Prosthecobacter sp.: one gene and its partner. The protein of the gene in region 2 binds, or shares a complex with, the protein of the main gene of each other region. Links are inferred from orthologs where the notes say so. Each region holds a gene or a part of one and is shown on either strand. Other genes may lie near its edges.

Region 1 (4,462 bases), on a different replicon or contig from region 2:
TCGTGGTCGTTTATGTGTCCTACCGCATCATCGCCATGATGGGCGGCTACTACGGCGGGATGATGAAGCAGATCGAGGGGCTTTGAGGGGCGCTTGGCACAAATAAATCGCGATCAGCAGGTGAAAGTGCTTTACGGCATGCTTCAAATGCGCTTTCTGTTCGACCGAACAGCTTTTATTCACTCCCCTACCACCCACGACCATGGCCAGATCCCCCTCCAAAGAATCCGCTGAACCCACCGCCGCCAAGACCGACAAACTCGCCGAAGCACGCGGTCGCAATCTGGATCTCGCCATCCAGCAGATTCAGAAAGACTACGGCGAAGGAGCCATCCTGCGCATGGGCGGCGAAGGCTTGAAGTCCGACATCAGCGTCATCCCCACCGGCAATCTCTTGATCGATCAGGCGCTCGGCACGGGTGGTTTTCCACGCGGACGCGTGGTGGAAGTTTACGGCCCGGAATCCTCCGGTAAAACGACCCTCACGCTCACCGTCATCGCCCAAGCGCAAAAAACTGGCGGCCTCGCCGCCTTCATCGACGTGGAGCACGCCCTTGACCCTGCTTATGCCCGCCGTCTTGGTGTCAAAATGGATGAATTGCTCGTCTCGCAGCCCAGTTCCGGCGAGGAAGCCCTGCGCATCTGCGAAACACTCGTGCGTTCCAATGCGCTCGATGTCATCGTCATCGACTCCGTGGCCGCGCTCGTCACCCGTCAGGAACTCGAAGGCGACATCGGCGACTCCACCGTCGGCGCCCAGGCACGTCTCATGAGCGCCGCGTTGCGCAAGCTCACCGCCATCATCGCCAAGGCACGCACCTGCTGCATCTTCACCAACCAGATTCGTGAAAAGATAGGCGTCATGTTCGGCAATCCTGAAACGACCCCTGGTGGCAAGGCGCTCAAGTTCTACGCCAGCGTGCGCGTGGACATCCGCCGCATCGGCGCCATCAAAACCACCGACGGTGTCGTCACCGGCAACCGCACCAAGGTCAAAATCGTCAAAAACAAGCTCGCACCTCCTTACACGGAGGCCGAATTCGACATCATGTACAACGAGGGCATCTCGAATGTCGGTTCCCTGCTTGATCTGGCAATGGACTTCGAGATTCTGCAAAAGCGCGGCTCCTGGATCAGCTACAAAGGCACCCAGCTCGCCCAAGGCCGTGATGCCGCCAAGGAAGTCCTCCGCAACGACGCCACCGTCTATGCCGAGATCGAAGCCGCCGTGAAAGCCAAGCAGGCCGAGAAAGGCGCTGCTGCGGAGAAGGGTTCGTCGAAAGCCGCGCCAGCCGCCGATGCTGACGAGTGAAGCCTTCTTGACCTGCGTGACTCCATGACCGTCTCCCGCTCGGCTCTCCACGTTTGACTTTCCGCGCCTCTTGCGCCTCCTTTCGCGGTCATTCCGCGATTCGTATGGCTAAACACGGCCAGCAACAGCAGGAAACCTCCGCGAACGAGAACCAGTCGTCCAGCGGAGGCAGGCAGACCATCGTCGAGCTTTGTGACATTTCAGCCTGCGGCCTCGTCTTCTGGTCACGCCAGCGTTTTGACATCGGTGCCGAGGTTCAGGTGCGCATCAAACGTTCCGCCCTGCCACCAGCCCTGCACGCCATGGCAGGGTTGGGACAGAAGTGGGTCATGCTGAAGGGGCTTGTCGTCGCCTGTCCTCCACTGCGCCGCACCGATGGCTCGACCGGCTTCGAAGTTTCGTTGCTCATGGAGCAAGCTCTTGGAGAATGCGTGCAGGCAGCGAAGTTCCGGTCAAAGATGCGCTGGTTCAAGCCATCGCTGCCGGGTTTACGGCGTTTCGGGTTGAATTGAGAGCGCTACACGAACTCAATGCCAAAAAAATCCAGCATCACCTGCCGATAGACGTGGCGTTTGAACTTCGGCACCCAGTCCATTTGAAACTCGGACGGTTTGATCCAGCGAAAGCTGGCAAACTCCTGGTGGGTGGCCGCGAGATTGAAGTCAGTGTCCTTTCCCAGGAAGCGGCACAAAAAGTATGTCTGTTCCTGTCCGCCGTAGATGCCGTATTTCAGCCGCCCCTTCGTGAACGCATAGCGATAACCCTCACGCTTCTGCACGATCTCCAGCAACTCACGTTTCACCCCGATCTCCTCAGCCAGTTCGCGAAACATCGCCTGCTCCGCGTTCTCGCCCTCGTCAATGCCACCCTGCGGGAACTGCCACGCGCCAGGAATGTTGATGCGCTCGGCCACAAAGATGTCGCCGTTCGCCCGCTGCAGGATGGCGGCGACGTTCGGGCGATAGACGATGGCTTCGGCGGGAATCATGGTTTGAAAATCATCACAGGCCGGAAGGATGCCTCATGGAATACCCCTTCGTGGGGCGTGAACGGCTGCTCCAGCGCGGACCGTCGCTGTCGGCGTCACTGTAACCTGTGTCGAGTCGTAATCCGGCCACCTCTAGAAACACATGTCCCTTGCGCGCATACACCGTGATCCATTTGCCCTTGCCACTGCGGCCGTAACTGCGAAAAGCCGATGAAACTGTCGGTTCGTCGAGTTCGCCCGCCGCATGCAGCACATACGACACCGTGCCGGAGCAATCATACGCGCTGTCTTCAAATTTGGCGTGGCCGCCGCCGCGACGATACGGTTTCGTGCAGATGCGGTTGCCCGCTGTGATCGCCCGCAGCACATCGGCCGGCGCATTGGCCGGCGGCACGGCCCGGCCGCCGATGATGACCGCGGTCTTGCCCGGCGCATATTTGTACTCCCAGCGATTACCGGCGCTGGAGCCACATTGGCAGAGCAGCACGCACAGCGGCAGTAGAAGAAGATTCAGGAAAAGTCGCATCATCGCCGCCATCGTATTACGCACTTGTGAAATGACAAGGCACGCAACACTGCCTTGCCTTGTTTTCAAAGCTCCGCCAGAATCGCCCGCCATGCTGAAAAAACTCGTCGCCCCTCTGGTTCTTGCCGCTGTCGTCTGCGTCGCCGCGTTCGCCGCCGCTCCCGCCAAGCGTAAAATTCTCTTCTTCACGAAATCCAGCGGCTTCGAGCACAGCGTCATCTCATGGAAGAACGGCCAGCCCAGCCATGCGGAAAAAGTGTTGCTGGAACTCGGCGCGAAAAACGGCTGGGACTTCGAGTTCTCCAAGGACGGCTCCAAGTTCAGCAAGGATTACCTGAACCAGTTTGACGCCGTGTTTTTCTACACCACAGGCGATCTTTGCAGCGAAGGCACCGACAAGCAGCCGCCGATGTCCCCCGAGGGCAAGCAGGCGCTGTTTGATTATGTCAAAGCGGGCAAAGGCTTCGTCGGCACCCACTCCGCCAGCGACACCTTCCACACCGACAACGAGTCCAAAAAAGGCCCTGAGCGTTATTTGAACCACGGTGACAAGGCTGATCCCTATGTGCGCTTCATCGGCGGCGAGTTCATCAAGCATGGCGCTCAGCAGGTCGCCAAAAACACCGTCACCAACCCCAAATTCCCCGGCTTTGAGAATGTCGGAGCCGAATACGGCTTTCAGGAAGAGTGGTACTCGCTCAAAGACTTCACGCCTGACATCCATGTGCTCAGCGTGATCGACTCCCCAGCCATGACCGGCAAAGAATACGAACGCCCCGCCTTTCCGAGCACATGGGCACGCAAAGAGGGCGATGGCCGCGTATGGTACACCGCCATGGGCCATCGCGAGGACGTTTGGACCAATCCCACCTTCCAAAACATCCTCGTCGGCGGCGTGAAATGGGCGCTGGGCGACGTTCAAGCCGACATCTATCCCAACCTCAAAGAAACCGCCCCCGGAGCGCTCACCAACCCGCCCTACGTCGAGCCTCCACCGCCAAAGCCTGCGAAGAAGTAAGTAGTCCAGTTGCGCCGCAACTGGTCCCTCCTCAGTTAGCCCTTTTCTTTTTAGAGTCCAATTCTGCCCCAGTTGCAGCGCAACTGGGCTACTTTCCAAGCCATGTCAAAGCCACCACCAACTCTCATTGAGGCCGAAATCCTCGACAATAGCCTTTCTGTCACGACTCGGCCCAATCGAGTGCCAGTTACGCCTGGGCTCACCCCCTTGAAAATTCTCATCTGGATCGCCATCTCCGCTCTCGGAGCCGGTTCCGTCGCTTTTTCCGCTTTCCACAAAGGCGAAACGATCAACGCCCTGTGGCTCGTCGTCGCCGGTTTGTGCTCGTTCGCGGTTGCCTATCGCTTTTACAGCAAGTGGCTCATCACCAAGGTGCTCGTGCTGGATGGTCAGCGCGCCACGCCCGCGCACACGAAGCAGGACGGCAAGGACTTCGTGCCCACGAACAAATGGGTCGTCTTCGGCCATCACTTCGCCGCCATCGCAGGGCCAGGACCGCTCGTGGGACCGGTGCTCGCCGCGCAGTTTGGTTATCTGCCGGGCATGCTGTGGATCTTGATCGGGGCCACGCTCGGCGGCGGTGTGCATGACGCCATCGTGATGTTCGCGTCCATTCGT
Region 2 (4,424 bases):
CGACGCCCGTTCCATCGCGTGACCCAGCAAACTCATCCCGGCATTGGAATACTCAAACCTGGCGCCGGGCGCATTCGTCAGTTGGTGGGACTTCAGGAAGGCATACAAATCTTCCACCGTGTAGGCGTTATACCCCACCCTTGGTTCCTTGCTCGAAAGGTTATCCACGTTGAACGGCAGTCCCGAATCCTGCGCGGCCAGGTGCCGCAGCGTGATGGGCTTCCCTTCGAACGACGGCACCCTGACGTCCTTCGGCAAATACTTCGCCACCGGATCGTCGAGCTTCCACATGCCGCCCCGGTCCATGTCCATCGCCACCAGCGAGGTGAACGTCTTGGTCACCGAACCAATCTCGAAGACCGTGTCGCCATCCACCTCTCCATCGGTTCCATCGTCCAGCTTCCCGGCAGCGAACACGCGTGTGCCCGTGCTGTCCAGCAACCCGACCACCATGCCCGCGTTTCCCTTCGCGTAGCTCTCGCGCAAGCAGGCTTGCACCGCCTCCCCGTCCGCGGTGGTGAAGGTCTTTTGCGCCGCAGCCTGAAATGGGACGGCCAACAGGAGATTAGCGAAGAGAAGAGATGTGGTTGTGTTCATGGTGTCATTGCCGTTGCGGTCAGCATTTTCTGCCTAGCGCTTTATTCATGGTATGCAGCGCATGGTTGAGGCTCTTATGGCTTTCTTTCTTCGTCGACCTCATAGAAATCAAAGTAGGTGCGGATATCGGAGCGATGGCCCAGCCCATACTTCTCCTTGTATTCCTGCAAGTCGATCGAGGGCGAATCAGTATCGCGCCAACCTCGCTTGATCATATATTCGTTCCACACGTGAATCTCAACCTCTGACGGCCTCTTCCCTGTGGCGAAGCACCATTCGAGGATCTCTTCGTCCGTCCCGCCAGTGGCGACCCTCTCGACCAGCGCCTCGTAAGTCACGCCGAGAAACCGCACGCACCGACGATCGAAACCCAGCCCCATGTAAGGAAGGTAGTCATCTGGCAACTGGCCGCTCGCGCGCAACCGAATCTTTCTCAGCATGCGAGGAACCCAGACCAAGCCACCGACTTTCTCATATGGACTAATGAACATAAGATTTCTTTGCCAACGACCCAAGCTCAGCGACGGCGGCCACGAGACGCGCCGATTGCAACCGCGACGGCCAGCCGCCGTTTGCTGCAGCGCATGGTTGAACGAGTTGCCGCGTGTATTGGCATCAGATTCTGGGTTGAAGTAGATCCCATAGGTTTCCGTAAAGATCCTCGAACACGGCTACCGTGCCGTAGCTTCCCTCCTTTGGCTCACGCACAAAGACGATGCCCTTGGCTTTGTAATCGCGAAAGTCACGCCAGAAGTCATCAGTGACGAGAAACAGAAACACCCGGCCGCCGGTTTGATTTCCGATCCGTGACGCCTGTTCTTCGCTGGTCGCTCGCGCGAGAAGCAACCGAGTTTCCGCTGATCCCGGTGGAGCGACGATGACCCAACGTTTGTCCTGCTCTGGAATGCAGGTGTCTTCCACCAAAGTGAAGCCGAGCTTTCCGACGTAGAAATCGATGGCTTCATCGTATTCGCGCACGACGAGCGCGATTTGTCCGAGCGACTGCTGCATGGTAGGCGGCATCTTTTGGTCGTGGTCATGGCCCGCATAAATCCACATCGGCTCGGTCTTGCCCGCGCGCTCGAAACCGCACTTGCGGTAAAACTCAATCGCCCGGCCATCGGCGACGAGCATGTGCTGGTGAAACCCGGCGTAGCGCGCCATGAGCATCTGCATCAGTCGCGTGCCGATGCCACGCCCATGATATTCGGGAAGCACGAGCAAGTGCGGGTAGTAAACGACCAGATGTCCGTCCGAGATTGCGTTGCCGAGTCCGACAAGCTTGCTGCCATCCCAAGCCGTGACCAGCGAGTGCGACGCCAGCAGCGCCTTGTGCAACAGCTCGGGCTTGTTTGCTGAGGACCATTCATTGGCGCGGTAAAGCTCCAAGACGCCTTCAAGCGGCAACTCGCGTGTGTCGCTGTATCGAACGTCGGCGGATGGCATAGGCGTGTGATGCTGGGGTTTGATTCAGGCACCTGCGGTGCGGGTGCTTTGGAAGATTTCGTCACTCAATTTACCTTCAGCCACTTTCCCGACCGGCCCGGTCATGCGGACAAGGAAATTGTCGTCCACTTCAATCGCCAGCGAGCCGCCCGGCATGTGGACGGTGATCGTCGAATCACACAGGCCGATCTTTTTCGCGACTGCCGCAGCCGCGCAACTGCTGCTGCCGGAGGCCAGCGTGTAGCCGGCTCCGCGCTCCCAGATTTCGATCCGGATGTTTGCCCGATCCAGCACCTGCATGAACTGCACGTTGGTCCGATTCGGGAATCGGCTGTCGGTTTCAATGAGCGGGCCGAGCAAAGTTGCTTCGGCCTTGGAGACCTGCGGGCGAAGGATCACGCAATGCGGATTGCCAATAGTCGCGGCGGTGAATTCCAACGCCTGTCCTGCGATCTCCATGGTTTCGCGAATCACCTCGCGCGGCGGGCCGGGCACCGGAATTTCGCCGCTGTGAAAGCAGACCCGGCCCATCTCGACGGTCACCGAGCGGCCTTGCTCATGGACCCGGCAAAGGACCTCACCGCCCGGCGTCACGACCGTGAACGGCGCGTCGCTCACGAGCCGCCGATCCCACAGGTATCGCGCGAAAATCCGCAGGCCGTTTCCGCTTTTCTCGGCCTCGCTCCCATCCGGGTTCAGGATTCGCACACGGAACTCGGTCGGATCAGAACTCGGCTCACGAACCAGGATGCCGTCCGAACCGATCCCGAAATGGCGGTCGCATATTCGGCGAACAACCGTGGGCGATAGCAACTCCACGAAATCGTCTCGTTCGACGACCAGGCAGTCATTTCCCAACGCTTGATACTTGGCGAATTGCATCATCTGGAATTATCACGGCTTGCAAAAAAGATAGTAGCCAAAGCCGAGCGTATCACGACCCCAGCGCCGGTAGGCATCACGCCAGGCACGAATGCGTTCCCTGAATGGCACCGCATCCGGGTCTTGGGGATGGTCGCGGACGAAACGTTCCATCGAGAGGCAATACAGTCCCTCATAGTGGTCCCATTCATCGTCATTGCTCACGCACGAGTAAAGCGGCATCAACCCGGCGGCGATGCCTGCGGACTCGTTGCCCCGATGGTTGCAGTAGTCCGTCAGACCGGCGCCGAGGAACGCGAGATACTCCGCTGCCGGTTCCCGCTTCCAATAACCATCGGCAATGAGCACCTGACCACCTGGACGCACCAGATGGGACAGAGCAGTGAGAGCCTGGTCAAACTTGCCGTAAGCGTGAGTGGAGCCGATGCACAGTGCCACATCGAAGGATTCAGGTTCCAATGCCACGTCGGCCACCCGAGCCTCGTGCAACTCCACGAACCCGCTGATACCACGGGATTCAACGCTGGCACGCGCTGCGCTCACAAGTTCGCCGTTCGGATCCACGCCGACCCCGGCCACCCCGTATCGTGCAATGACACGGAGCAACAGGTCAGCCTTGCCACAACCGACATCCAGCACCCGCCCCGACTTGGGCAAATCGAGCAGTTCGACCAGCTGGTCGGCCTTGGCTGAACTCAATGGACTGCAAAAGACATGATCGCGATGGGCGAGGGTGGAGAAGCGGAGACGGTTCATGTGTGTTTGGTGAGCAGTGTTTGAATGACTGAGAGGAAGGATGCTAGTTTTCCAGCGATGTTCGCGGTTCCCTGCCCACGATCTCGCACCACGCCTGGGCAAAGATGGCATCGGGATGCCGGCTCCAATTACGGAGAGCTGCGGCCTCGGCGCGGGCGTCGGCTGCGGCCAGTTGGAGCGCAAGATACTCACCGATGACAGGCGGCGGCTGGTAGCACTCGTAGGTTGCCGAGAAAGCAAGCGACGTGAAACCTGCGGAGCGCAGCAAGCCGGGAAACTTGCGACCCACATGAACATCACCGCCGTTGGCGATCTGAAGCTCGGTGTAACGCCCGATGGCCGACTGCAAGCCCGGCGTGTCCGGCGCGACGATGAATCCGCCCCAGTCCGGACTGCGAAGGGCGACTTGGCCGCCGGGAGCAAGTACCCGGCGCACCTCCGCCAGCGCCGCGTCAGGAACGGAAAGGTGCTCGAAGACCGCATGCGCGAAGACGACATCGAAGGACGCATCCGGGAATGGCAGCTCATAAATGGAACCGACCTCGAAGGTCGCGTTCGTGAGGCCGAGGCTGGCCGCGTGGCTCCGGGCACGCTCAATCTGTGATGCCTCGCGATCAATGCCGGTCACATGGCCGGAACGAACAATGCGCGCGAAGTCGCAGGTCACAGATCCCGGTCCACAACCGCAGTCGAGCAACCGCGACGAGTCGCGCAGATGCGGCAGCAGAAACGCAGCGTGGGTC

The links. Proteins that work in one complex are often made in the same cells at the same time.
Region 1: the proteins of dapF (region 2) and U1A53_RS22790 are in contact, whole or in part, in a solved structure (PDB 5YGU), measured with the Escherichia coli proteins. The link is inferred for Prosthecobacter sp. from one-to-one orthologs.

Annotation. Positions count from the first base shown.
Region 1 is NZ_JAXMIH010000023.1:527,313-531,774, reverse strand. Bases 566-3,374 are described here. They hold U1A53_RS22790 (RNA pyrophosphohydrolase), read right to left. Parts: upstream 2,301-3,374; coding sequence 1,830-2,300; downstream 566-1,829. Other genes in these bases: U1A53_RS22780 (ThuA domain-containing protein), read left to right, coding at 2,918-3,374; U1A53_RS22785 (peptidoglycan endopeptidase), read right to left, coding at 2,314-2,829; U1A53_RS22795 (hypothetical protein), read left to right, coding at 1,417-1,824; recA (recombinase RecA), read left to right, coding at 566-1,312. Also shown: U1A53_RS22805 (type II secretion system F family protein), read left to right, coding at 1-86; more of recA, read left to right, coding at 203-565; more of U1A53_RS22780, read left to right, coding at 3,375-3,844; U1A53_RS22775 (carbon starvation CstA family protein), read left to right, coding at 4,052-4,462. UniProt on the Escherichia coli protein: Master regulator of 5'-end-dependent mRNA decay.
Region 2 is NZ_JAXMIH010000014.1:220,769-225,192, forward strand. The notes cover bases 997-3,767. They hold dapF (diaminopimelate epimerase), read right to left. Parts: upstream 2,926-3,767; coding sequence 2,068-2,925; downstream 997-2,067. Other genes in these bases: U1A53_RS16715 (DUF5069 domain-containing protein), read right to left, coding at 997-1,088; U1A53_RS27095 (VOC family protein), read right to left, coding at 1,213-1,608; U1A53_RS16730 (class I SAM-dependent methyltransferase), read right to left, coding at 2,938-3,681; U1A53_RS16735 (methyltransferase domain-containing protein), read right to left, coding at 3,725-3,767. Outside these bases: U1A53_RS16710 (serine hydrolase), read right to left, coding at 1-597; more of U1A53_RS16715, read right to left, coding at 672-996; more of U1A53_RS16735, read right to left, coding at 3,768-4,424. UniProt on the Escherichia coli protein: Involved in the succinylase branch of the L-lysine biosynthesis and in the biosynthesis of the pentapeptide incorporated in the peptidoglycan moiety. Catalyzes the stereoinversion of LL-2,6-diaminopimelate (L,L-DAP) to meso-diaminopimelate (meso-DAP).